3 linked regions of the Paracoccus pantotrophus genome follow. The protein of the gene in region 2 interacts with the protein of the main gene of each other region in a pairwise test. Links are inferred from orthologs where the notes say so. Each region holds a gene or a part of one and is shown on either strand. Other genes may lie near its edges. The genes, in order: mtgA, ESD82_RS12430 and ESD82_RS17340.

Evidence for each region.
Region 1: the proteins of ESD82_RS12430 (region 2) and mtgA interact in binary tests that used the Escherichia coli proteins (3 or more experiments, as listed by UniProt). The link is inferred for Paracoccus pantotrophus from one-to-one orthologs.
Region 3: the proteins of ESD82_RS12430 (region 2) and ESD82_RS17340 interact in binary tests that used the Escherichia coli proteins (3 or more experiments, as listed by UniProt). The link is inferred for Paracoccus pantotrophus from one-to-one orthologs.

The regions. Positions count from the first base shown.
Region 1 is NZ_CP044426.1:1,655,493-1,665,887, reverse strand. What follows is about bases 6,763-9,730. They hold mtgA (monofunctional biosynthetic peptidoglycan transglycosylase), read right to left. Parts: upstream 8,642-9,730; coding sequence 7,883-8,641; downstream 6,763-7,882. Other genes in these bases: betC (choline-sulfatase), read right to left, coding at 9,443-9,730; ESD82_RS18685 (DUF1269 domain-containing protein), read right to left, coding at 8,681-9,262; fzlA (FtsZ-binding protein FzlA), read right to left, coding at 7,106-7,795; queG (tRNA epoxyqueuosine(34) reductase QueG), read right to left, coding at 6,763-7,125. In the rest of the region: ESD82_RS18725 (glycosyltransferase family 4 protein), read left to right, coding at 1-980; ESD82_RS18720 (glycosyltransferase family 2 protein), read left to right, coding at 1,045-2,034; ESD82_RS18715 (DUF5927 domain-containing protein), read left to right, coding at 2,031-3,725; ESD82_RS18710 (hypothetical protein), read left to right, coding at 3,722-5,116; ESD82_RS18705 (DMT family transporter), read right to left, coding at 5,123-6,064; more of queG, read right to left, coding at 6,061-6,762; more of betC, read right to left, coding at 9,731-10,395. UniProt on the Escherichia coli protein: Peptidoglycan polymerase that catalyzes glycan chain elongation from lipid-linked precursors. May play a role in peptidoglycan assembly during cell division in collaboration with other cell division proteins.
Region 2 is NZ_CP044426.1:401,473-406,258, reverse strand. The notes cover bases 1,787-4,786. They hold ESD82_RS12430 (peptidoglycan D,D-transpeptidase FtsI family protein), read right to left. Parts: upstream 4,190-4,786; coding sequence 2,384-4,189; downstream 1,787-2,383. Other genes in these bases: rsmH (16S rRNA (cytosine(1402)-N(4))-methyltransferase RsmH), read right to left, coding at 4,569-4,786; ftsL (cell division protein FtsL), read right to left, coding at 4,186-4,569; ESD82_RS12435 (UDP-N-acetylmuramoyl-L-alanyl-D-glutamate--2,6-diaminopimelate ligase), read right to left, coding at 1,787-2,384. Also shown: ESD82_RS12440 (UDP-N-acetylmuramoyl-tripeptide--D-alanyl-D-alanine ligase), read right to left, coding at 1-888; more of ESD82_RS12435, read right to left, coding at 885-1,786. UniProt on the Escherichia coli protein: Essential cell division protein that catalyzes cross-linking of the peptidoglycan cell wall at the division septum. Required for localization of FtsN.
Region 3 is NZ_CP044426.1:1,374,256-1,384,752, reverse strand. Bases 3,165-6,234 are described here. They hold ESD82_RS17340 (transglycosylase domain-containing protein), read right to left. Parts: upstream 5,835-6,234; coding sequence 3,495-5,834; downstream 3,165-3,494. Other genes in these bases: ESD82_RS17335 (ammonium transporter), read left to right, coding at 6,094-6,234; ESD82_RS17345 (MlaC/ttg2D family ABC transporter substrate-binding protein), read left to right, coding at 3,165-3,346. Outside these bases: ESD82_RS17360 (HlyD family type I secretion periplasmic adaptor subunit), read right to left, coding at 1-132; ESD82_RS17355 (type I secretion system permease/ATPase), read right to left, coding at 129-1,871; ESD82_RS17350 (MlaA family lipoprotein), read left to right, coding at 2,032-2,760; more of ESD82_RS17345, read left to right, coding at 2,750-3,164; more of ESD82_RS17335, read left to right, coding at 6,235-7,539; ESD82_RS17330 (polyprenyl synthetase family protein), read right to left, coding at 7,610-8,611; ESD82_RS17325 (putative signal transducing protein), read left to right, coding at 8,687-8,899; ESD82_RS17320 (tRNA1(Val) (adenine(37)-N6)-methyltransferase), read left to right, coding at 8,892-9,650; ESD82_RS17315 (YdcH family protein), read left to right, coding at 9,709-9,873; phbB (beta-ketoacyl-ACP reductase), read right to left, coding at 9,975-10,497. UniProt on the Escherichia coli protein: Cell wall formation. Synthesis of cross-linked peptidoglycan from the lipid intermediates.

The sequences.
Region 1 (10,395 bases), 1.3 Mb from region 2 along the record:
GCACCCTGGCCGCGCGGGCCGAGGCGGCGCTGCGGCGGATGGCCTTGGCGCGGGCCGGCCGCGAGGGGCGGGGCCTGGGCCGCGCGGCGCAGGCGCGCCTGGGGCAGGGCGTCTACGTCAACGTCGGCCATGCCAACCTGCAACCGGGGCTTTTGGCGAACCTGCGTCCCCTGCCGCGGGCGGTGCTGATCCATGACACCATCCCGCTCGACCATCCTGAATTCACCCGCGCCGGCCAGGCCGACAGGTTCCGCGACCGCTTCACCGCCGCGCTGGGGCAGTCAGAGCTGATCCTGACCGTCTCGGTCGCCACCCGCGCCGATGTGCTGCGCTGGCGCGGGCGGCTGGGGCTGCCGGGCCATGCGCCGGTCGTCGCCGCGCCCATCGGCACGCGGCTGGCCGCGCCCGATCCCTCCGGGCTGCCGGCCGGCCTGGACCTGGCGCGCCCCTTCTTCGTCACCCTGGGCACCATCGAGCCGCGCAAGAACCACGCCCTGCTGCTGGATGCCTGGCAGATGCTGGAGCGCGGGCCGGAACCGCCGCAGCTCTTCGTCATCGGCCGCCGCGGCTGGGAGAACCGCGAGGTCTTTGCCCGGCTCGACCGCCTGCCGCCGGGCGGGCCGGTGCGCGAACTTTCCGGCCTGGACGATGGCGCGGTGGCGGCGCTGCTGGGCCGCAGCCACGGGTTGCTGATGCCCAGCCGGGCCGAGGGCTTCGGCCTGCCGCTGACCGAGGCGGCCCGGCGCGGCGTCCCGGTCCTGGCCACGCCCCTGCCGGCGGCGCGCGAGATGCTGGGCGATTACGCGACCTGGCTGTCACCCGACGCCCCGGCCGACTGGGCGGCCGAGATCGCGCGGCTGGCGGCCGCCCCGCCGCTGCGGCGGCCGGCCTTGCCGGTGCCGGCCTGGCAAGGGCATTTTGCGTATTTCTATGCGACGCTGCGTGAAATATTGTGCAGCCCGGATGTGGCGGCTATGTGACGGGGTGTAAAAGGTAAAAGAGGCCCCCGTGCCGCGCCCGTTCAGGATTTTTCGGCGTAAGCTGATGCTGCGCGCCCGCCGTCAATGGCTTTTGGCGCGTGCCATGCGCCGTCGCCGGCAGCTGCATCCGGTCTGGGACCGCACCGCCCGAATCGCGCCCGGCGACATCCTGCTGTTCACGACCATGCGCAACGAGGCGCCGCGCCTGCCCTGGTTTCTGGACTATTACCGGGCGATGGGCGTGCGGCACTTCCTGGTGGTGGACAATGGCTCGCAGGACGGCGGACGCGAATACCTGGGCGAGCAGCGGGACGTCTCGGTCTGGCTGACCCATGCCAGCTACAAGGCTGCGCGCTTCGGCATGGACTGGATGAACTGGCTCTTGCACCGCCATGGCGCGGGGCATTGGTGCCTGACGGTCGATCCCGACGAGTTCCTGGTCTATCCCCATCACGACACCCGGCCCCTGCAGGCGCTGACCGACTGGCTGGACGCCAGCAATATCCGCGCCTTTTCGGCCATGCTCCTGGACATGTATCCCCAAGGCTCGCTGGCCGCCGAGCCTTACCGTGCCGGACAGGATCCGTTCCGCATCGCGCGCTGGTTCGACCCGGCCAATTACGTCATCCGCAAGAACGGCGAATACGGCAACCTGTGGATCCAGGGCGGGCCGCGGGCGCGGGCCTTCTTTGCCGAGGATCCCGAAAGCGCCCCGGCGCTGAACAAGATCCCGCTGGTGCGCTGGCAGCGCGGGCTGGCCTATGTCAGTTCGACCCATATGCTGCTGCCGCGCTCGCTGAACCTGGTCTATGACCAGGACGGCGGCGAAAGGGCCTCGGGTTGCCTCTTGCATGCCAAGTTCCTCTCCAGCTTCGCCGAGAAATCCGCCGAGGAGCTGACCCGGCGCCAGCATTACGCCGACAGCCAGGAATACCTAGCCTATCACGCCGGGCTGTGCGACGACCCGGATTTCTGGTGCGAGCAATCCTGCGAATTGCGGGACTGGCGCCAGCTCGAGGATCTGGGACTGATCTCCAAGGGGAACTGGGCATGAGCGATGCGCCGGTGCGGCTGGGCGTGGTCATGCTGTGCCACGAGGAACTGTCCATCGCCGCCCGCATGGCGCGGGTCTGGGCCGAGGGCGGGGCGGCGGTCGCGGTCCATGTCGATGCCAAGGCGTCGGCGGATGCGGTTCGCGCCATGCGCGCCGGGCTGGCCGACCTGCCGAAGGTGCTGTTCAGCCCGCGCCACCCCTGCGAATGGGGCACCTTCAGCCTGGTGCGGGCCACGCAGGACGCGGCCGCGCTGCTGCTGGACCGCTTCGAGGACGTGACGCATGTGCTGGTCGTCTCGGGCGCCTGCCTGCCCCTGCGCCCGGTGGCGGATCTTTGCGCCTACCTGGCGTCGCATCCGGGCCGCGACTTCATCGAAAGCGTGACCGCCGCGGATGTCGGCTGGACCGTCGGTGGGCTGAACGAGGAACGCTTCACCCTGCATTTCCCGTTTTCGTGGCGGCGCCGGCACAAGCTTTTCGACCGCTATGTCGCCTTGCAGCGCCGGCTGGGCTACAAGCGCCGCATTCCGCAGGGGCTGGTGCCGCATCTGGGGTCGCAATGGTGGTGCCTGACGCGGGCCACGCTGGGCGCGATCCTGAACGATCCGCGCCGGGCCGAGTTCGACCGCTATTTCAGCCGGGTCTGGATCCCGGACGAAAGCTATTTCCAGACCCTGGCCCGGCGCCATTCGCCGAATATCGAAAGCCGGTCGCTGACGCTGGCCCGGTTCGACGACCAGGGCAAGCCCTATATCTTCTACGACGACCATCTGGAGCTTTTGCAGCAGTCCCGCTGCTTTGTCGCGCGCAAGATCTGGCGGGGCGCCGAGCGGCTTTATCGGCATTTCCCGCAAGGCGATGCCGCGCCGCCACCGGCCGCCGAGCCGCGGCCCGAGCGGGTCGAGCGCATCATCCGGCAGGCTGTGGCGCGCCGCCGGCTTGGCCGGCCGGGGCTTTACATGCAAAGCCGCTTTCCGCTGAAGGACCGCGAGAACGGCAAGACCGCCGCGCCCTATGCCCTGCTCCAGGGCTTCACCGACCTCTTTCCCGACTTCGAGCCCTGGCTGGCCGACCGCATCGACGCCGATGTGCATGGCCATGTCTTCGCCGTGCATGGCGTCGAGTTCGCCGGCCGCAAGCCGCTGGGGCCCGGGGCGCTGCCCGACAGCGCCGGGCTGCGCGACCTGGATCAGCGCGGCTTTTTGGCCAACCTGATCCGCAGTTCGCGGCGGATGCAGGCCTGGCAGTTCAGCCCGCGCGACCGGCAGGAGATGAACTGGTTCCTGGCCACCGATCCCAATGCGCGCATCTTTGTCGTCACCGGCGCCTGGGCGGTGCCGCTTTTGCATTCCGGCATGCCCTTCGACGACATCCGCCGCGTCGCCGCCATCCTGCAACGCACCGAACTGGCGCAGATCGAGGTGCTGAACTCGGTCTGGCTCAAGGCGCGCACGCGGGTCTGGGATCTGGGCGATGCCTGCGCCCGGCCCGCGGCCGTGCTGGGCGACATCCTGCAGGGGCTGGGTGGCGATCCCGCCGCCGCCGCCGACCTGCCCCGGATGCGCGATGTCACCGGCATGGGGCGGTTCCTGCAACGGTTGCGCAATGCCGGGCTGCATCCGCAACTGATGGGCGATTTCCCCGCCGCCGATCCCGACCACATCCCCGGCCAAGGAATCCCCGCGCCATGACCCAGCCCTTCCGCAGCTTCGTCATCTTTGCCGAGATGCGCACCGGCTCGAACCTGCTCGAGGCGACGCTGAACGCCATCAAGCGCGTCACCTGTTTCGGCGAGGCCTTCAACCCCTACATGATGGGTTGGCCCGACAAGGAAGAGCTCAAGGGCATCACCATGGCCGAGCGCGAGGCCGATCCGCACCGGCTGCTGGCGGCGATCTTCGACAAGCCGAACCACCTGCCGGGATTCCGCTATTTCCACGACCACGACCCGCGCGTCTTCGATGCCATCATCGAGGACCGGTCCTGCGCCAAGATCGTGCTGACCCGCAACCCGGTGGACAGCTATGTCTCGACCGCGCTGGCGCGCGCCACCAACCAGTGGAAGCTGAACGAGACCGAGACGCCGATCCCCGCCGCCGTGCGCTTCGACGGCGCCGAGTTCCGCCAGGCGGTGGGCGAGATCGAGGCGTTCCAGCTGAAGGTCATGCACCGGCTGCAGGTGACCGGCCAGGCCGCCTTCTGGCTGGGCTACGAGGATCTGCGCGATGCCGAGGTCATGACCGGCCTGTTGCATTGGCTGGGCCGCACCGATCTGGAGCGGGTCGAGCCGGCCAACGATCAAGTGCCGCAAAACCCGCGCGAACTGTCAAAGAAGGTCGAGAATTTCGACGAGATGCAGGCGGAACTGGCGCGGCTCGACCCGTTCATGCTGCGCCGCATCCCGAATTTCGAGCCCCGCCGCGGCCCGGCCGTGCCTTCCTTCCTGGGGGCCGAGGCGGGCAGCGGGCTGATCTTCATGCCGGTCAAGGGCGGGCCGACCGGCTTGGTCGCGGGCTGGCTGCGGCGGATGGGCGAGGTTGCGGGCGATTTCAACCAGGCCAGCCTGCGGCAATGGAAGCGCCGGCATGCCGGCCATCGCAGCTTCACCGTGCTGCGTCACCCGCTGCCGCGGGCCTGGAAGGCGTTCCAATCGCTGCTCGGCGGCAGGAATGCCGAATTGCGCGACCTGATGCGCCGCATTCACCGCGTGCCCCTGCCGCCGGATCAGGAACTGGCCGCGCTGGAGCAGGGCCGCAAGGCGGAACTGTTCGCGGCCTTCCTGGAGTTCCTGCGCCGCAACCTGAACGGTCAGACCACGCTGCCAACCTATCCCGGCTGGGCCAGCCAGTCCGAGGTGCTGGCCGGCTTCGCGCGTTTCGGCGCCCCAGACATGGTGCTGCGCGAGGCGGAACTGCCGCACGATCTGTCCTGGCTTGCCGCCAGCGCCGGGATCGGGGCACCGGCCGACCCGCCGCGGGCCGAGCCCTTCCCGGATTTCCTGGACGACCAGGAACTGCGTGCCGCGGCGAAAAGGGCCTATCTGCGCGATTACGTCGCCTTCGGCTTCGCTGACCGGCCCTAGCCCTGCCTAGCCCTGCGGGGTCATGGCTTTGCGCTGGCGGTTGCGCTCCAGCCCCAGCTGCCGCTCGCGCCAGATGATCAGGATGCCGGCGGTGATGACCAGCGCGGCGCCCGCCAGCATCACCAGCGTCGGCGCCTCGTCGAAGACGAACCAGCCGATCAGCAGCGCCAGCAGCATCGAGGCATATTCAAAGGGCGCCACCAGCGAGGCATCGGCATAGCGATAGGCCGAGGTCAGCAGGATCTGCCCCAGCCCGCCCAGCAGCCCGATCATGACCAGCAGCGCCGCGGTTTCGGCATCGGGCATCACCCAGCCGAAAGGCACCGTCAGCAGTCCCAGCAGCGTCGATGTGACCGAGAACCAGAACACGATGGCCGAGGTGCGTTCCTCCTGCACCAGCTTGCGCACGAAGATCTGCGCCAGCGCCGTGCAGGCGGCGCCCGACAGCGTGACCATGGCGCCCAGGCTTTCCTTGTAGCCCATGGCGGCGCCGAAGCTCAGCCGCGGCGACAGCACGATCACCACGCCGACCAGCCCCAGCACCACCATGGACAGGCGGAACAGCCGCACGTCCTCGCCCAGGAACATGGCGGCGAAGATCACCGTCAGCAGCGGCGCGGCATAGCCGATGGCCGTGACCTCGGGGAAAGGCAGCAGGGCCAGCGCCCAGAAGCCCAGCCCCATGGCGGCGGTGCCGATCACGCCGCGATAGAAATGCCCCATCGGGCGAAAGGTTCTGAGGCCGACGCCCAGTTCGTGCCGGAATGCCAGCCAGACCAGGATGACCGGGATGGCGAAAAGCGAACGGAAGAAGACCTGCTGGCCCGGCGGCACGCCCAGGCCGCCCTCGGCGGTCGCCTTGACGATCGAGGCCATGATGGTGAACACCAGCACGCTGAGGCATTTCAGCAGGATGCCGCGCAGCGGGCTTGGGGGCGTCTGGATCATGGCAATCGCTCGCATGCCCAGCGTGCCGCGTCGGCGACGGCCGGGTCGGGGTCATCGGCCAATGCTTCGGCCAGCGGACGCAGATGTGCAAGCCCCGAATTGCCGATGGCGTAAAGCACGTTCCTGACCATGCGGTCGCGCCCGATGCGCTTGATCGGGCTGCCCGAGAAATGCTCGCGGAACCCCGCGTCGTCCAGTTGCGCCAGTTCCGCCAGCGCCGGCGCGCCATGGGGGCCGTGATAGCGCAGCTCGGTCGCTGCCTGTGCGAACTTGTTCCAGGGGCAGGCGGCCAGGCAATCGTCGCAGCCATAGATGCGATTGCCCAGCATCGGCCGCAGCTCGGGATCGACCGGCCCCTTGTGCTCGATGGTCAGGTAAGAGATGCAGCGCCGCGCGTCCAGCTGATAGGGCGCCGGAAAGGCCCCGGTCGGGCAGGCGTCGAGGCAGGCCCGGCACGAGCCGCAATGCGAGCGTTCCGCAGCGTCCTTGGGCAGCTCCAGCGTGGTAAAGATCGCGCCCAGGAAGAACCAGCTGCCCAGCTCCCGCGACAGCAGGTTGGTGTGCTTGCCCTGCCAGCCCAGTCCCGCCGCCTGCGCCAGCGGCTTTTCCATCACCGGGGCGGTGTCGACAAAGACCTTGATCTCGCAGCCGGTCAGCCCGACCAGCCAGCCGCCCAGGCGCTTCAGCCGCTTCTTGACCAGGTCGTGATAATCCTTGCCATGGGCATAGACGCTGACCGTGCCGCGATCCTTGTGGCGGACGGCCTCCATCGGGTCGTGCTCGGGCGTGTAGAGCTCGGCCAGCATGACGACCGAGCGCGCCTCGGGCCACAGGCTTGCGGGCGAGGCGCGCCAATGCGCCCGCTCGGCCATCCAGCCCATCTGGCCATGCCGGCCTTCGGCCAGGAAGGCGGCCAGCCGCTCGGGCAGTTGCGGGTTCGCGTCGGGGGCGCAAATGCCAAGGGCCGAGAAACCCTCGGCCCGCGCCTGCTGTTCCAGCCGCAAACGGATCTCCGCCGGGTCGGTCGGTCTGTCGGTCGGCCTAGAAGTCGAGCAGCGCATAATGCGGCGCCGGGTGAACGCCCGGCAGGTGGTCGGCCAGCAGGCTGCGGAAGGCGGGCCGCGACTTGATCTTGGCATACCATTCCTGCACCTCGGCCGAATGGGTCCAGTCCACGTCCGAGATGTAGTCGAGGCAGGACAGATGCGCCGCGGCGGCGAAATCGGCCAGCGTCATCACGTCGCCAGCCAGCCAGCGGCGATGTTCGAGCAGGCTTTTCATGTAGTCCAGGTGATAGCGGATCGCCGAAAGCCCGGCCTTGACGGTGCGCGAATCCGGATAGCCCAGGCGCATCACCTTCTTCCAGACCCGCTCGTTCATCACCGGCCGCGTCACCTCGGCGTTGAACTTGTCGTCGAACCACGCGCAAAGCCGGCGCACCTCGTAGCGTTCGGCCGGCAGCGCCGGCATCAGCGAGGGCTGCGGCTGGATCTCGTCCAGGTATTCGCAGATCGCCTGGCTTTCGGCCAGAAGCCGGCCATCCATGCGCAGCACCGGCAGCTTGCCGGCGGGGTTGCGGCGCATGATTTCCGAGCCCGGCTCCCAGAAACGATCCTCGACCAGCTCGACCTCGATGCGCTTTTCGGCCAGCACCAGCCGGACCTTGCGGCAAAAGGGCGACAGGGCGACATGGTAAAGGCGAATCGTGGAACTGGGCGAGGAAGTATTCATCAGGGGAAAACCGGTTCGTTCTCGGGTCTTCGGTTGATACGCCCAGGGGCGCGCGGTTTCAACCGCGATGCGCGGGCAGGGCGCGGATCAGCGCCCAAGCCCTAGGCAGGAATCGCGGCCATCCGCCCGGATCGTCTCGGCGCCGCTGACGATCGAGCGGGTGCGGGCCGAGCCGGTCTGCGGGTTGCGCGTGCGCGGCGCGGGCAGGATCGAGGCCAGCGCCGCCGCCTGTCGCAGGCTCAGCTTGTCGGGCGTGGTCTTGAAGTAATACTCCGAGGCCGCCTTGATGCCGAAGACGCCGCGGCCGAATTCGGCGATGTTCAGATAGACCTCGACGATGCGGCGCTTGGACCACAGCGCCTCGATCATCGGGGTATAGGCCGTCTCCATCACCTTGCGCGGCCAGCTGCGCCCCTGCCACAGGAAGACGTTCTTCGCCGTCTGCTGGGTGATGGTCGAGGCGCCGCGCGACGAGCCCGAGGCGATGACCCGGCGGATCTCGACCATGTCGAAGCCCCAGTGGTTGCAGAAATTCGCATCCTCGGCCGCGACCACGGCGCGGACCATATGCGGCGAGACCTGGTCCAGGCCCACCCATTCGCGCGAGGCCCGGCCGGGAAATTCGCGCTGGCCCTGGATGATGGTCCAGGTGGTCGGCGGGTTGACGAAGGAAAACAGGAAGACCAGCACGAACATCAGCGCCAGCAGCCGCGCCCCGATCCAGCGCAGCCAGGACCACAGCCACAGCGCCAGGCGCCGCAGGGGCCGCCAGCCGCGCAGGCCGCGGCGCCGGCGCGGCATCGGCGCCTCGGGATTGTCGTCAAGGGTGTCCATGCGGTGGGGCATGGCGGCGTCCTGTCACGCCCATGCCCCTTGCGTCAAGCGTCAGGCCGAGGGCGAGGGGTCCGATCCTTCCGCCGCCGCCGCCCCCGAGGCAGGCCGGTCCACATGCGGCATGCCGAGCGCCGAGCCCAGCCTGCCGCCGGCGAAGGCCTCGCGCAGGCGCGCCTCCTCGGCCTCGGGCAGCGAGCTTTGCAGCACCCGGCCCCTCAGGTGGAAGCCTTCCAGCCGCGCCAGCACCTTGTCGGCGGTCATCTTGCGCACCAGGATGAATACCGCCGAGCCGCCGGGCGGGATGGATTGGCCAAGCTCACGCATGAAATCGTCGTTGATGCCGATGTCGGACAGCGTGCCGGCGATGGCGCCCGCGCCCGCGCCCACCGCGGCGCCGATCAGCGGATTGAGGAAGATCAGCCCGACCAGCGTGCCCCAGAAGCCGCCGCCAAGCGCGCCCGCCGCGGTCAGGTTCACGGCCTGGTGCAGCTGGATGTCCTCGGCCGAGGGGCGGGTGACGACCACGGCGTCCTCGAGCTCGATCAGATATTCCTTCTGCATCTTGACCAGTTCGGTGCGCAGCTCGAAGCCGGTCGCCTCGTCGTCGAAGGCGATGACAAGCAGGTCGGACATGGCGGAAATCCCCTCTTGGCTCATGACGGCGGGCTAACGCCCCGCCCGCGCCGCGGGTTCCTTGCTGCGGCACAGGGTCGCGGCCCGGCCGGGGGACACTGGCCTGTTTCTCCCTTGGCCAAATATCCTCGGGGGTCCGGGGGCAGACAGCCCCCGGCGGCGGATCGCCCAGGCGCGACCCTATTCGCCGCGCGGAAAGCGCTTGGCCTCCTCCAGCACGTTCAGGTCCATGTGGTTGCGCATGTAGCGTTCGGATGCCTGCATCAGCGGTTGGTGGTCCCAGGGGAAATAGGCGCCGTTGCGCAGCGCCTCGTAGACCACCCAGCGCCGGGCCTGACTTTCGCGCACCTCGGCGTCATAGGCGGCCAGATCCCAGCGTTCGGCCGCCATGTCCCGCATCCGCGCCAGTACCCCGGCCGCCGCCGGATCGGTCGCCCGGTTCACCCGCTCGTCCGGGTCTTCGGCGAGATTGTAGAGCATTTCGGGATCGGCCGTGCAGGCGACGTATTTCCAGTCGCCGTCGCGCAGGCAGACCAGCGGCGCGATGCTGCCCTCGGCCGCGTATTCCATCGCCACCGGCCCGCGCCCCTCGGCGCCCTGCGCCAGCGAGCGCCCGTCGGTCCAGGGCGCGACCTCGGCCATCGAGATGCCGGCAAGCTCGCAAAGCGTCGGCAGCACGTCGATGGTCGAGACCGGCACCTCCACCCGCCCCGGCGCCATGCCCGGCGCCGCGATCATCAGGGGCACCCGCGCCGAGCCCTCGAAGAAGTTCATCTTGAACCACAGCCCGCGGCCGCCCAGCATCTCGCCATGGTCCGACAGGAAGACCACGATCGCCTCCTGCCGGGTGCGCTCCAGCACGTCCAGGATCTCGCCCAGCTTGTCGTCGACATAGGAGATATTGGCGAAATAGCCCTGCCGGGCGCGGCGGATGTGGTCCGGCGTGATGTCGAAGGCCCGCCAGTCGCAGGCATCCATCAGCCGCTGCGAATGCGGGTCCATCCGGTCATAGGGAATGGCCTCGGGCGGCTCCAGTTCGGGGATGCCCTCGTAGAGATCCCAATACTTGCGCCGGGCGACGAAAGGGTCGTGCGGATGGGTGAAGCTGACCGTCAGGCACCAGGGCCGCTCGT
Region 2 (4,786 bases):
CGCGGCCGAGAGCGCCGCCAGAACGCCGACCGCGTTCATGACGAAATGCGTGCCGGCCGTTGCCAGGGTGAAATCCACCGCCTCGCCCAGCACGCGGGCGCGGACCCGGGTCGCGCCGTCCGCGGTCTCGGCTGTCAGCGGCCGGGCCATGCCCTGCTGGCCGAAACCGATGACGATGGCGCCCGCTTCATCCGCGCAGTCGCGCAGAATCTGGGTGACAGGCAGATCTTCGGGCAGGATGGCGGTGCCCGGCTGGATCAGCCCGCGGAAGATCGCGCCCTTCTCGCGGGCGATGCCCTCGATGGCGCCGAAGGCTTCCAGATGCGCTGCGGCGACGGTGGTGATCATGGCGACATGCGGGCGGGCGAGGCGGGCCAGCGGCTCGATCTCGCCCGGATGGTTCATGCCGATCTCGATGATGGCGAAATCGGTGTCCTGGGGCATGCGCGCCAGCGTCAACGGCACGCCCCAATGGTTGTTGTAGCTGGCCTCGGCCGCATGGATTTGCCCCTGCCCGGCCAGCGCGATGCGCGCCATCTCCTTGGTCGAGGTCTTGCCGACCGAGCCGGTGATGGCGATGACCTTGCCGCCCATCCGGGCGCGGCCGGCGCGGCCAAGTGCCTCCAGCGCCGGCAGGACATCGGGAACGACCAACAGCGGGGCATCGTCGGCAACGCCATGGGGGATGCGGCTGACCAGCGCGGCGCCGGCGCCCTTCTGCAAGGCCTGGGCGACGAAATCGTGGCCGTCGCGGGCCGCTTGCAGGGCGATGAACAGATCGCCCGGCCGGATCGTCCGCGTGTCGATGGAAACGCCCGTGACCGCGAAGTCGCGGGTGGCGCGGCCGCCGGTCGCGGCGACGGCATCCTGCGAGGTCCAGAGCGTCATATCTTGCCATCCAGCGCCGCGACGGCCACCGAGGCCTGCTCGGCATCGTCGAAGGGATAAACGTCGTTGCCGATGATCTGGCCGGTCTCGTGGCCCTTGCCGGCGATCAGCAGCGCATCGCCGGGCTGCAAGGCATCGACGCCGCGCAGGATCGCCTCGGCGCGGTCGCCGACCTCGATGGCATCGGGACCGGCGCCGGCCAGCACCTCGGCGCGGATCGCGGCCGGGTCTTCGCTGCGGGGGTTGTCGTCGGTCACATAGACCAGGTCGGCGAATTGCCGCGCCGCCTCGCCCATCAGCGGGCGCTTCAGGCGGTCGCGGTCGCCGCCGGCGCCGAAGACCACGATGATGCGGCCCATGACATGCGGGCGCAGGCTTTGCAGGGCCGAGGCCAAGGCGCCGGGCTTGTGGCTGTAATCGACGAAGACCGCCGCGCCGTTTTCCCGCACCGCCGCCAGTTCCATGCGGCCGCGCACCGTGGTCAGGCCGGGCAGGGTCTCGATCACCCGCGCCGCCTCGTCTCCGGCGGCGATGGCCAGGCCGGCGGCGGCCAGAACGTTTTCCGCCTGGAAGCCGCCGATCAGCGCCAGCCGCACCAGATGCGCCTGCCCGCGGAAGCTGAAGCGCAGATCCTGGCCGGTGGCATCGTAGCGTTGCCCAAGGATGCGCAGGTCGGCCGACCCGTCCTTACCGACCCTCATCAGCGCCAGGCCGCGTTCGCGCGCGATCTGCGCCATCTGCCGGCCGCGCGGGTCGTCGATATTGACGACCGCCCCGGCGCCCTCGTCCAGCAGGTGATCGAAAAGCAGCGCCTTGGCGGCGAAATATTCGTCGAAGTCCTTGTGATAATCCAGGTGGTCCTGGCTGAAATTGGTGAATGCGCCGGCCTTCAGCCGCACCCCGTCCAGCCGGCGCTGGTCAAGCCCGTGCGAACTGGCCTCCATCGCCGCATGGGTGACGCCCGCTTCCGCCGCCTCGGCCAGCACCCGGTGCAGGGTGATCGGCTCGGGCGTGGTATGGGCCAGCTTGGCCTGGTAGTCGCCCTGCACCCCCATGGTGCCCAGGCTGATCGCCCTGTGCCCCAGCGCCTGCCAGATCTGCCGGGTGAAGGTCGCGACCGAGGTCTTGCCCGAGGTGCCGGTGACGGCGACCATGGTCTCGGGCTGGGCAGCGAACCACAGTGCGGCGGCTCCGGCCAGCGCGGCGCGGGGATCCTCGGCCACGACCAGCGCGGCATCGGCACCCGCCAGCACCTCGGCGGCGATCTCGGCCCCCTTGCGGTCGGTCAGGATCGCGCCCGCCCCCTGGCGCAGCGCATATTGGATGAACTCGCCCCCATGCGCGGCCGAGCCCGGCAGCGCCGCGAACAGATGGCCCGGCCTGACCTGCCGCGAATCGACGGCAAGACCCGTTATCTCGGGGTCGCGCCCCTTGTCCCCCCTCAGCCCCAGAAGGGACAGCCGCATCGCCCGCTCGGTCACGAAGCCTCCGCTCATCAGTTCGAGACGAGCTTTAGCCGATCCGGCAAAGGCCGTTCAACCATCGGCAGCTGCGTTTCCGTGCTGGGACGCAGGCCCAGCAGCGGCGCAACGCGGCGGATCACCTCGGCCGCTACCGGGGCCGAGGTGGCGCCCGCGGTCCGGCTTTCTCCGCCGGGACCGATGGTCGAGGGCTCGTCCAGCGACAGCACCAGCACATATTGCGGATCGCTGGCCGGGAATACCGAGGCGAAGGTCGAGACCACCTTGTTGCCGTAATAGCCCCCCGTCGGGCGCGGCTTGTCGGCGGTGCCGGTCTTGCCCGCGACCTCGTAGCCCTCGACATTGGCGCTGCGGCCGCTGCCGCGGACGACGACCTGGCGCAGCATCTGCACGGCGATATGCGCGGCCTCGGACGACAGCACCTGCTCGCCGCCGCGCGGGCGGCGGTCGTGAATCAGCGTCGGCATCACCCGCTTGCCGCCATTCGCGACAGTCGCATAGGCCGCGGCCAGATGCAGCGGGCTGGCCGCCAGCCCGTGCCCGAAGGCCACGGTGGCCGAGGTCACGGCCGGCCAGCGTTTCGGCACCAGCGGCTTGCCGGTCGGCGCCTCGCTCATCTCGATCGGGGTCGGCTCGAAGAAGCCCAGCTTTTCCAGGAAATCCCTCTGCCGCTCGGCGCCCAGCAGCTGGGCCACGCGGACGGTGCCGACGTTCGAGGACTTCACGATGATGTCCGTCACCGAAAGCGTGCCGTAATTATGGCCGCGGAACTCGTTGATCAGGTATTTGCCGATCTTCATCGGCGCCTTGGCGTTGATCATCGTGGCCGGGCTGACCAGCTTGAGGTCGATGGCCTGCGCCACCGGGAAGATCTTGAAGGTCGAACCCAGCTCGTATTGCCCCTGCACCGCGCGGTTGAACAGCGGGCTGTCCGAGGGATCGCCCTTGAGCAGCGGCCGCGGCCGGTCGTTGGGGTCGAAATCGGGCAGGCTGGCCATGGCGAGGATCTCGCCGGTCTTGACCTCCATCAGGATGCCGGTGGCGCCCTTGGCGTTCATGACCTTCATGCCGTTGCCCAGCACCTCCTCCATGGCGGCCTGGACGGTCAGGTCCAGCGACAGCGCCAGCGGCGCGCCGTCATTGGCCGGATCGCGCAGCCAGTGGTCGAAGGCCTTTTCGACGCCGGCGACGCCGACGACCTCGGCGCTCGCCACGTCCTCCTTGCCGAAGGTGGCGCCGCCAAGGATATGGGCGGCGATATGGCCGTTCGGGTAAAGCCGCATCTCGCGCGGGCCGAACAGCAGGCCCGGCTCGCCGATGTCATGGACGGCCTGCATCTGCTCGGGGCTGATCTTCTTCTTGATCCAGACGAAGGTGCGCTTGCCGGTGAAATCCTTGTTGAGCCGCTCGATATCCAGGTCGGGGAAGATGCGGACCAGTTCGCGCGCCGCGCGCTCGGGCTCGACCATCTGCTGCGGATGGGCGTAAAGCGAATGGGTCAGCAGGTTGGTGGCCAGAACCCGGCCGTGCCGGTCGGTGATGTCGGCGCGTTGCGAGATGATCTGCGCGCCGGTGGTCTGCACCCGCGGTTCGCTGGGCTGGCTGGCGGCCAGCACGCCCATCTTTGCGCCCACGGTGCCAAAGGCCAGCGCGAAGGCGCAGGACATGAAGAACAGCCGGGTGCGGGCGCTGCCGCGCGCGCTTTCCTGGATCGCGGCATGTCTCTGGGCGCGGTTCGCGGCCTCGATGGCATCGGGATTCTCGCCGGTTTCGCGGGCGCGAAGGATGCGGGCCAGCGGGCGCAGCGGGGTGCGGATCATGGCGTGCTCTCCTGTGGTCTGCGGGGCGGGAAGCCGGCGGGACGTTCGACCGGCAGGTCGGCATCCGTGCCGGGGGCGGGCTGGAACAGCTTGGGCGCCGGGAAGGCCACCTGCCCCACGTCCACGAACTGGTCGGAGCCGAAGGGCACCAGCTTCAGCCGCTCGAAATTCAGGTCGACCAGCTGGCGCAGGCGCTCGGGCCGGTTCAGATAGGCCCATTCCGCGCGCAGCACGCCCAGATCCTCGCGCAGCCGGCCGATCTGGCGCTGGATGTCGCTCATCTCGCTGATGGCGGCCTGGGTGCGATAGTTCTCGCGATAGGCCCAGAAGGCCAGACCCATCACCGAAAGCGCGGTCAGAAGGTAAAGCACCGAACGCATTACGCCCCCCTTTCGGACAGCAGCGGCAGGCCCAGGGCCGCCGGATCGACCCGGCCAGCCGGCGCCGCGGTGCGGATGCCGACGCGCAAAAGCGCCGAGCGCGCGCGCGGATTCGCCGCCAGTTCGGCCTCGTCGGCGCCGATGGCTCGGCGGAAGGGCAGCGTGAAGGCCGGCTCCTCGCGCGCGGCCTCGGGCGCGTAGCGGCTGCCGCCGCCAG
Region 3 (10,497 bases), 980 kb from region 2 along the record:
ACGCGCCGACCAGTCGGGGCGCCTGGGCGGTGGGGATGGCCCCGGGGCCGGATGCGGCCCGGCGGAAACGCGGGCCACGTCGCCGGGCATGTCGTCGGCCGGCGCGCGGCCGGATCGGTTCGGATCGCTCATGTCACCCCTCCGCCGTGGCCCTGGGCACGGGCGATCTGCTCGGCGTTCTTGACCAGGGATTTCAGCACCTCGTCGCGCGGGCCGAACGCACGGCGCAGGCCCTGGTCCAGCACCAGCAGCAGGTCGCATTCGGTGATCGCAGCCGGGCGATGGGCCATGATGATGACGGCGCCGCCGCGCGCCTTGATGGTGCGGATCGCCAGGTTCAGCGCCGTCGATCCCTCATTATCGAGATTCGAGTTCGGCTCGTCCAGGACGAAGATGACCGGGTCGGCGTAAAGCGCGCGGGCCAGGCCGATGCGCTGGATCTGGCCGCCGGAAAGCTGCCCGCCGGCCTGGCTGACGCGGGTGTCGTAGCCCTGCGGCAGGTCCAGGATCATGCGATGCGCGGCGGCGGCCGTGGCGGCGGCGACGACGCGCTGCGGATCGGGCTGGGGCGAGAGGCGGGCGATGTTCTCGGCGATGGTGCCGTCGAACAGCGTGACCTGCTGCGGCAGATAGCCGATCAGCCGGCCGAGTGCGTCCGGGTCGTATTGGTCCAGCGTCGCCCCCCCGAGCCGGATCGAGCCCGAGGCGACGGGCCAGGCGGCGATCAGCGCCCGCGCCAGCGTGGTCTTGCCGGCGCCCGAGGGGCCGATCACCCCGAGCGCCTGGCCGGGGGCAAGGTCGAAGCTGACCCCGCGCAGCATCGCCGCGCCCTGGCCGGGGGGCACGACGGCCAGGTTGCGCAGCTCGAGCCGGGCCTCGGGCCGGGGCAGGGGCGTGCGCTGCGCGACCGGCGGGTGGCGCGACAGCAGCTCGGCCAGCCGTTTCCAGCCGTCCTGGGCGCGCTGGACCATGGACCAGCCGCCCACCACCTGCTCGACCGGGGCCAGCGCCCGGCCCATCAGGATCGACGAGGCGATCATGGCGCCCGGCGTCACCTGCTGGCGCAGCACCAGCCAGGCGCCGGCGGCCAGCAGCGCGCTTTGCAGAAACAGCCGGAAGGTGCGGGAGAAGACGGTGAAGCCGGTGGCGCGGTCGCTGGCGCGCAGCGTCGCCTCGGTCGCACGGTCGCGCGCCGCCTGCCAGCGGCGGAAGGCCGCCGCCCGCATGCCGAGCGAGCCGATCAACTCGCCCTCGTCGCGGTAGAGGTCGGACATGCGCTCGGCCGATTGCGCGGCGACGCCGGCCTGCTGCAGCAGATCGCGGCTGAGCCATTGGTTCAAGAGCGTCGCCGCGACCAGCACCGCCATGCCCGCCGTCGCCACCGCGCCCAGGATCGGGTGGAAGATGAAGACCGCTGCCAGGAAAAAGGGCGCCCAGGGCAGGTCGAACAGCGCCATCAGCACCGGCGAGGCGATCAGCCGCTGCACTGCCTCGAGGTCGCGCATGCCGCCGCGCACCACAAGGTCCGAGCCGGCGGCCTGGCCGTCCTGAAGCGCGGCGGTGAAGACCCGCCCCTCCATCCGGTCCTGGAAACGGGCGGCGATGCGGGACATCACGCGGTTGCGCGCCAGGTCGATCACCCCCATCAGCGTGAACAGGAACGCGACCAGCAGAAACAGGGCGGTCAATGTTTCGACCGAGCGGCTGGCCAGCACGCGATCATAGACCTGCATCATGAACAGCGGCCCGGTCAGCATCAGCAGGTTCACCGCAAAGGAAAACAGGCCGACAATGGCGTAAAGCTGCCAGGCCAGGCTGCGCGCGGATTGCAGTTCGCGCTGGCCGTCATGTCGCATCGGCGGCAAGGCCATGCCGGTTCCTTCCTCGTTACCATGACCGGGCTTGCCCGGAATCGCCCCAGCGCATATCCCAAAGCGCAGCCGTGAAACAGTCCGCCGCCGCCCCGCCGTCTGCCCCGAGGCGAATCGCCGCCGGTCCGACCAGTCTTAGCTTCAGAAGGTTATCAAAAGCTTGCCTGCGTGGAATCTCCCCCTGCTTCTTGTCGCGGCCGTCGTGCTGGTGGCCTGTTCGAACCGCGACGGTGACGGCATCCATGACCCTTACGAACCGATGAACCGCAAGGTCCATGCCTTCAACCGCGGGATCGACGCGCATGTCGTCAAGCCGCTGGGCGCAGGCATGTCGGGCGGCGAAGGGAGCGGGATCGGCAGCCATGTCGTCGCGGGCCTTGGCAATTTCGGCTCGAACCTGGCACAGCCGGGCAGGGTGGTGAACCACTTGCTGCAAGGCAAGCCGGGGCCGGCCGCGCGCATGACCCTGCGGTTCCTGGTGAACACGACGGTCGGGCTGGCGGGCTTTCTCGATCCGGCCGCCAGCGATTTCTCCCTGCCCGAGGAGGACACGGATTTCGGCCAGACCCTTGCCACCTGGGGGGTGGGCGAGGGGGCCTATCTGGAACTGCCGCTGATTGGTCCCTCGACCCAGCGCGATGCGGCGGGCCGCGTCGTCGATCTGGTCATCGACCCGATGCGGGGCTGGCTGAACCGCGACCAATACCTGATCGGCATGGGGGCACGCGTCGCCTCAAAAGCCGGTGAGCGGGGCCGTTTCGGCGATTCCGTCGATTCCATCCTGCACGAAAGCGCCGATAGTTATGCCCAGACGCGGCTGATCTGGTTGCAGCATCGCCGTCACGAACTGGGCGAGGAAGGAGAGCACATTGACCCTTATGCCGAATGAAACCCGCCGCGGGTTCCTGGGCCTGGTCGGCGCGGGGCTGGCCATCGCCGTCCGGCCCGCCTGGGCGCTGGACACCGGCGAGGCGCGGGCGCTGATCGAGAAATCCCTGGGCGAAGTCTATGCCGTGATCAATTCCGGCCAGCCGCCGGCGCAGATGTATCGCGCCTTCGAGGCGATCTTCGCGCGCTATGCCGATGTCGAGATCATCGCCCGCTCGGCCCTGGGTCCGGCGGCGCGCCAGGCCGGGGCGGCCGAGTTTGCGGCCTATCGCCAGGCGTTCCAGGGCTATATCGGGCGCAAATACGGCAAGCGCTTCCGCGAGTTCATCGGCTCGAAGATCGAGGTCACGGGCGCCAGGCCGGTGAAATCCTTCTTTGCCGTGACCTCGGTCGCCTATCTCAAGGGTCGCAGCCCGATGGAAGTGGAATGGCATGTCTCGGACAAGTCCGGGAAGAGCCGCTATTTCAACATCATCATCGAGGGGGTGAACATGCTCGCCTCGGAACGGGCCGAGATCGGGGCGATGCTGGCGCGGCGCAAGGGCGATCTGGCGGCGCTGACGGCGGACTTGCAGCAGGCAGGCTGAGCCCCGGCGCGCGTCCCGGCGCCAAGGACAAAGCGGCTTCTTCGTTCCCCAAATACCCACCGCGGCGGCGCGGCCGGGCGGGCACAGTGATGACGCCTGCGGCCTGCACGAAAAACAGGAAGGCCGGTCCCGCGGAACCGGCCGTTCCTCATTCCTGATAGACACCCTGGATGCCGCGCAGCGCCTGGGTCAGCGCGTCGTCGGCGCCGGGCGGCGGCATCTCGGCTTCGGGGCCGCTGGTGATGGTCTCGGCCGGGAAGGTGGGCGGGCCGCCGGGCGTCTGCACGCCGGGATCGGGCAGGGCGCGCCCGGCCCCGTCCCCCGGCTGCGTCTGATCCTGGCGCTGGCCTTGCGGCAAGGGCTGGCCAAGCGCCTCGGACAGCGCCGCGGCCAGGGGATCGGCCGCGCCATCGCCGCCGGTGCTGACCACCTGCGGGACGGCACTGTCCGGGTCGAAGGCGAAACTGCCCAGCGATTCGACCGGCAGGCCCTCGTGGATCTCGGCCATCACCGCCTGCCAGATCTCGGCCGGCAGCCCGCCGCCGGTCACGCCCTTCAGCGGCGTGTTGTCGTCATAGCCCATCCAGACGCCGGTGACATATTGCCCGGTGAAGCCGATGAACCAGGCGTCGCGATAGCTCGAGGTGGTGCCGGTCTTGCCCGCCGCCGGACGGCCCGACAGCCTGGCGCGGGTGCCGGTGCCGCGCTCGATCACCTGCTGCATCATGCCGATCAGCTCGCGCGCCGCCTTTTGCGAGATCACGCGCTGGCCCATGCCGCCGGCCTGGCCGATCAGCGCCTGGTCGTCGCCCTTGATGCGCAGCTCCACCAGGCCGTAGGGGCTGACGGCGGTGCCGCCGTTGCGGATGCCGGCATAGGCGCCGGTCATCGCCAGCAGCGTCGATTCCGAGACGCCCAGCCCCAGCGAGGGGCCGCTGGCCAGGTCGCTGGCAAAGCCGAAATCCTGCGCCACGCGGCGCACGGCATCGCGGCCGGCGATTTCCTGCAGGCGGATGGTGGCGGTGTTCAGCGATTGCGACAGGGCGCGGGTCAGCGTCACCTCGCCCGAATAGCGGCGGGTGTAGTTCTGCGGCGACCACGGTCCCGAGCCGCGCACGTTGATGGTCAGCGGCGCGTCCAGCACCGTGTCGTTCGGGCTGTAGCCCTGGTCCAGCGCGGCGGCAAAGACGAAGGGCTTGAAGCTGGAGCCGGTCTGCCGCTTGGCCTGGGTCGCGCGGTTGAAGGTGCCGGTCGCGGTATTGTCGCGCCCGCCGATCATGGCGCGCACGGCGCCGTCGGGCGACATCACCACCACGGCCGCCTGCGCCTTGGAGCCCTCGGCGACCTTTTCGTCGAAGATGCGCTTCAGCGCACGTTCGGCGGCGCGCTGCACGCGCTGGTCGAAGGTGGTGGTGATGGTGACGTCCTCGGTCGTCTCGCTGGTCAGGAAGCCGGGGCCGGATTCCATTACCCAATCGGCAAAATAGCCGCCGGCCCGCGCCGCCGCCGCCTTGGACAGCGCCGCCGGTTGCGCCTTGGCCTCGGCGAACTGCCTGTCGTCCAGATAGCCCTGGTCATGCATCAGCCCCAGGATCACCGTGGCCCGGTCCTGGGCGCGCTGCAGGTTCGAGGTCGGCGCGAAATAGCTGGGCGCCTTGAGCAGCCCGGCCAGCATCGCCGCCTCGGCCGCGTTCACCTCGGCGGCCGACTTGTCGAAGTAACGCTGCGCCGCCGCCTCGAAGCCGCGCGCCCCGGCACCCAGATACGAGCGGTTCATGTAGATGTTCAGGATGTCCTGCTTGGAATACTTGAACTCCATCGCCAGCGCATAGGGCACTTCCTTGACCTTGCGCCAGATCGAGGACTTGCGGCACTCGGCCTCGAACTCGGCCTCGGATTTCCAGCGGATCGGGTCGAAGCTCTCGCCCAGGCACAGAAGCTTGGCGACCTGCTGGGTGATGGTCGAGCCGCCGTTGCCCTCCAGCGGGCCGCGGCCGGCGGCCAGGTTGATCTTGATGGCGCTGGCGATGCCCTGCGGGTCCACGCCCGGATGGCGATAGAATCGCTTGTCCTCGGTGGCGACCACCGCGTCCTTCAGCACCGGTGCGATCTTGTCGGCGCTGACCATGCCGAAAGTTTCGCCACGCCAGGCAAAGACCCGGCCCTCGGTGTCCAGCATGGTGACGGAACCGCGGGCACGGCCGTCGAAAAGCGCCGCAGGTTCGGGCAGCGTGGTGTAATAATAGAAGCTGGCGGCCAGCAGAATCAGCGCCACCGTCAGCCCCAGCCGCCAGAAGGCGCCCCAGATCACCCGCCAGACCAGCGCGATGATTCCGGCGATTCCCCGCGTCACCACATTGCCGCCGCGCCGCCGCCTGGGGGGCTTGCCAGGGGATGATCCGCCGGTTCGTTTCTGCGCTTTCTGAGGGGCTTGGTCGAAATTGCGCTTGTCCGCGACGATGCGGCCCTTGCCGGTCGGTTTCTTCATGCCTGCTTTCCTGCCCGGCCGATTGCTCCGGCCCATTGGCGCGCAACATACATCAAAGCCAGGGGCTTGAGAACCGAGATGACCTATCAGTGAACTGCCCCCGCAGGCTGCAGAACCCGGCATTCCTGCCCTTATTTCGTGCAGGCGAGGGGCGGGCCGGGCCGAAAGCTGCACAAACCTTGTGCCTGGAGGGGGGCGGCGGGTTTCCTGACCGGGACATGGAACTGCTGCAACGCAGAAAGAAGGTGCAGGAAACATGATGAGACCTACCGCGATCAAACCCATGATCCCGGCGCTCGCCCTCCCGCTGATCGGGCTGGCGGTGCCGGCCCTGGCGCAGGATGCCGAGGCCCCGGCGGCGACCGTCGAAACCGTCGTCGAGACCCTGGCGCCCATCGTCGACAAGGGCGACACGACCTGGATGATGATTTCGGCCATCCTGGTCATGGCCATGTCCATTCCGGGGCTGGCGCTGTTCTATGGCGGGCTGGTGCGGGCCAAGAACATGCTCTCGGTGCTGATGCAGGTCTTCACCATCTTCTGCATCATGTCGATCCTGTGGGTCTGTTTCGGCTATTCGCTGGCCTTCACCGGCGCCGGCTCGGCCGAGGAGGCGACCTGGCTCACGCCCTTCATCGGCGGCCTCTCCAAGGCGTTCCTGGCGGGGGTGGACAGCGCGTCCCTTGCCGAGACCTTCACCACCAATGTCTATGTGCCGGAATATGTCTTCATCATCTTCCAGATGGCCTTCGCCTGCATCGCGCCGGCGCTGATCGTCGGCGCCACGGTCGAGAGGATGAAATTCGCGGCCGTGCTGGCCTTCGTGGTGATCTGGTTCTTCTTCTCCTACCTGCCCATGGCGCATATGGTCTGGTGGTGGGGCGGGCCCTCGGCCTATGACGCGCCGGGCGGCTTCCTGTTCGGCCATGGCGACCTGGACTTCGCCGGCGGCACGGTCATCCACATCAACGCCGGCGTCGCCGGGCTGGTGGCGGCGCTGGTCGTCGGGCCGCGGCTGGGCTACGGCAAGGAGTTGATGGCGCCGCACAACCTGCCCTTTACCTTCCTGGGCGGCTGCCTGCTGTGGATCGGCTGGTTCGGCTTCAACGCCGGCTCGAACATGGAGGCCACCGGCACCGCCGCCATGGCGATCCTGAACACCACCGTCGCCACCGCCGCCGCCGCGCTGGCCTGGGCCTTCGGCGAATGGCTGCTGCGCGGCCACCCCTCGCTTCTGGGCGGGGTCTCGGGTGCCATCGCCGGCCTCGTCGGCATCACCCCCGCCGCCGGCTTCGTCGGCCCGATGGGCGCCATCGTCATCGGCCTGGCCGCGGGCTTCCTGTGCATGTGGTTCGTCGTCAGCCTGAAGGCGAAGCTGGGCGTGGACGAAAGCCTGGACGTGTTCGGCATCCACGGTATCGGCGGCATCGTCGGCGCCATCCTGACTGGCGTCTTCGCCGCGCCGTCGCTGGGCGGCTCGGGCATCTACGACTATGCCACCGAATCGGTCGTGGCCGGCTATGACATCGCCGGCCAGGTGATGACCCAGACGTTGGGCGTGACCGTGGCGGTGGTCTGGTCGGCCGTGGTCTCGTTCATCGCGCTGATGATCGTTAAGGCGGTGATCGGCCTGCGCGTCTCGGGCGGCGACGAGCGGCAGGGCCTCGATGTCACCACCCATGGCGAGAACGCCTATAACAGCTGAGGCAGGGCTTCAGGCAAAAGGAAAAGCCCGGCTTCTTGCCGGGCTTTTTCGTCGGCGCGGGGCTTGATGGTCAGGACAGGCGCGAGACCACGAAATCCGCCAAGTCCGCCAGGATGCGGCGCAGGGGCTGGTCGGGCGCGGCTTGCAGCGCCGCCTTGGCGCGGCCGGCCCAGGCGATGGCATCGGCGCGGGCGGCCTCCAGCGCCTCGCGGCGGCGCAGGATCTCCAGCGCAGTGGCCAGGTCGGCCTCGTCCTGCCGGCCCTGGCCGATGGTGCGTTCCCAGAAGGCGCGCTCGGCCTCGTCGGCGCGGGCGATGGCCTTGATCACCGGCAGAGTCAGCTTGCGCTCGCGGAAATCGTCGCCGACATTCTTGCCGATCGTGGTGGTCGAGCCGCCGTAATCCAAGAGGTCGTCGACGATCTGGAAGGCGATCCCCAGCGCATCGCCGTAATCGAACAGCGCCCGCTGCACCGCCGGGTCGGCGCCGGCCACCACCGCGCCTGCCTCGGTCGCGGCGGAAAACAGCGCCGCTGTCTTGCCGCGCACGATCTGGATATAGGTGTCCTCGGTGGTCGAGACGTCCTGCGCGGCGGTCAGCTGCAGCACCTCGCCCTCGGCGATGGTGGCGCTGGCATTGGCCAGGATGCGCATGACCTGCATGCTCTCCGTATCCGCCATCAGCTGGAAGCTGCGCGCGAACAGGTAATCGCCGACCAGCACGCTGGACTTGTTGTCCCACAGCAGGTTGGCCGTCGGCCGGCCGCGCCGCTGCCGGCTTTCGTCGACCACGTCGTCATGCAGAAGCGTTGCGGTATGGATGAACTCGACCGCCGCGGCCAGCAGCACATGGCTGTCGCCGCCATAGCCGCACAGCCGCGCGGCCGCCAGCACCAGCATCGGCCGCAGCCGCTTGCCGCCGGCCTCGACCAGATGCGCGGTCACTTCCGGAATGCGGGGGGCGTGGCGGCTGGCCATGCGTTCGCGGATCAGCGCATTGACCCGGCCCATATCCCCGGCCAGTTCCACGGAGAGCCGGTCGAGCGGCTTGGAGACGTTTTCGTTCATGCCCATCAGCGATCCCCTTTCGCTGCCAGCCATTGCCACGCCATGGACACATGCGCAACAGCCGCGTAACTTTGCTGTGTCATGAAAGAGCTTCTGCGCACCACCGATCCACTTCTCATCACCCGCGCCGCCGACCTGCTGGCGGCCGAGGGGATCCATGCCTTTCCGCTGGACCAGCACATGAGCGTGCTGGAAGGTTCGCTGGGCATCCTGCCGCGGCGGCTGATGGTGGCGGATCGCGACCTGTTCATGGCGCGCGCCATCCTGCGGGACAATCGCATCCATCATGACTGAACTGCGCGAGGACGGATTCCTCGGCGGCCGGCTGCGCATTGCCCAGCCCGCGCAGGGCTATCGCGCCGGGGCGGATGCGGTGATGCTGGCGGCGGCCTGCCCGGCGCGACCCGGCGACAGCGTGCTGGAACTGGGCTGCGGGGCAGGGGCGGCGCTGTTGTGCCTGGGCGCGCGGGTGCCGGGCCTGCGGCTGGCCGGGCTGGAACTCCAGCCGGCTTATGCCGAGCTGGCGCGACGCAATGCCGCGGCCAATGCCATTCCGGCCGAGCTGCATGAGGGCGACCTGGCCCGGATGCCTGCCGCCCTGCGCGGCCAAAGCTTCGACCATGTGATCGCCAACCCGCCCTATTTCACCGGCGGCCCGCCGGCGCCCGATGCCGGCCGCGGCCGCGCCCGGCACGAGGCCACGCCCCTGCCGCTGTGGATCGAGGCCGGGCTGCGCCGGTTGCGGCCGGGCGGCTGGCTGACGCTGATCCAGCGCAGCGAGCGGCTGGCCGAGATCCTGGCCGCGCTTTCGGCCGCGGCCGGGGCGATCACGATCCTGCCGGTCGCGGCGCGCGAGGGGCGCGAAGCGGGGCGGATCATCGTCGCCGCGCGCAAGGGCACGCGGGCGCCGCTGCGCCTGCTGTCGCCCTTTGTCATGCATGCAAAACCGTTACATTCGGCCGATGAAGAAGACCTGACCGGGGCCGCACAGGCGGTTTTGCGCGAGGGTGCGGCACTTTCGCTCGGCGGGCCGAATTTTCGGTGACAATGTGACGATTCTATGCTGCAATCCCTTGGTTCGATCAATCCAAGAGGAGGACGGAATGTCGGTTGAATCCCATGTGCAGGAGCTTCGCCGCAAACATCAGTCACTTTCGAACGCCATCGAGGCCGCGCATCGCAGCCCCGGCACGGATGACCTCACCATCGCCCGGATGAAGAAGGAAAAACTTCGCCTCAAGGAAGAGATCACGCGCCTGTCGCATTGACCTGCGGCGCGGGCGGGCCCGTGCCCGCCCGAAGGCCAGGACCATGGAATGAGAAACGGCCCGCGACATCTCGCGGGCCGTTGCCTGTCGGGGGAGCCGGCTCAGACGAAGAACTGGCCGCCATTGGCGCTGATGGTCGAGCCGGTGATGAAACCGGCATCCTCGGAAGCCAGGAAGACCACGCAGCGCGCGATTTCCTCGGGCTCGCCCAGGCGGCCGACCGGGATCTGGGGGATGATGCGCTCGTTCAGCACCTTCTCGTCGATGGCGCGGACCATCTCGGTGCCGATATAGCCGGGGCAGATCGCGTTCACGGTGATGCCGGCACGGGCGCCTTCCTGGGCCAGCGCCTTGGTAAAGCCCAGGTCGCCTGCCTTGGCCGCCGAATAGTTCGCCTGGCCGGCCTGGCCCTTCTGGCCGTTGATCGAGCTGATGTTGACGATACGGCCGTATTTGCGGTCGCGCATGCCCGACCAGACCGGATGGGTCATGTTGAACAGGCCCGTCAGGTTGGTGTCGATGACCTCTTTCCACTGCTGGGGGGTCATCTTGTGGAACATCGCGTCGCGGGTGATGCCGGCATTGTTGACCAGCACGGCGATGGGGCCAAGCTCCTCCTCCACC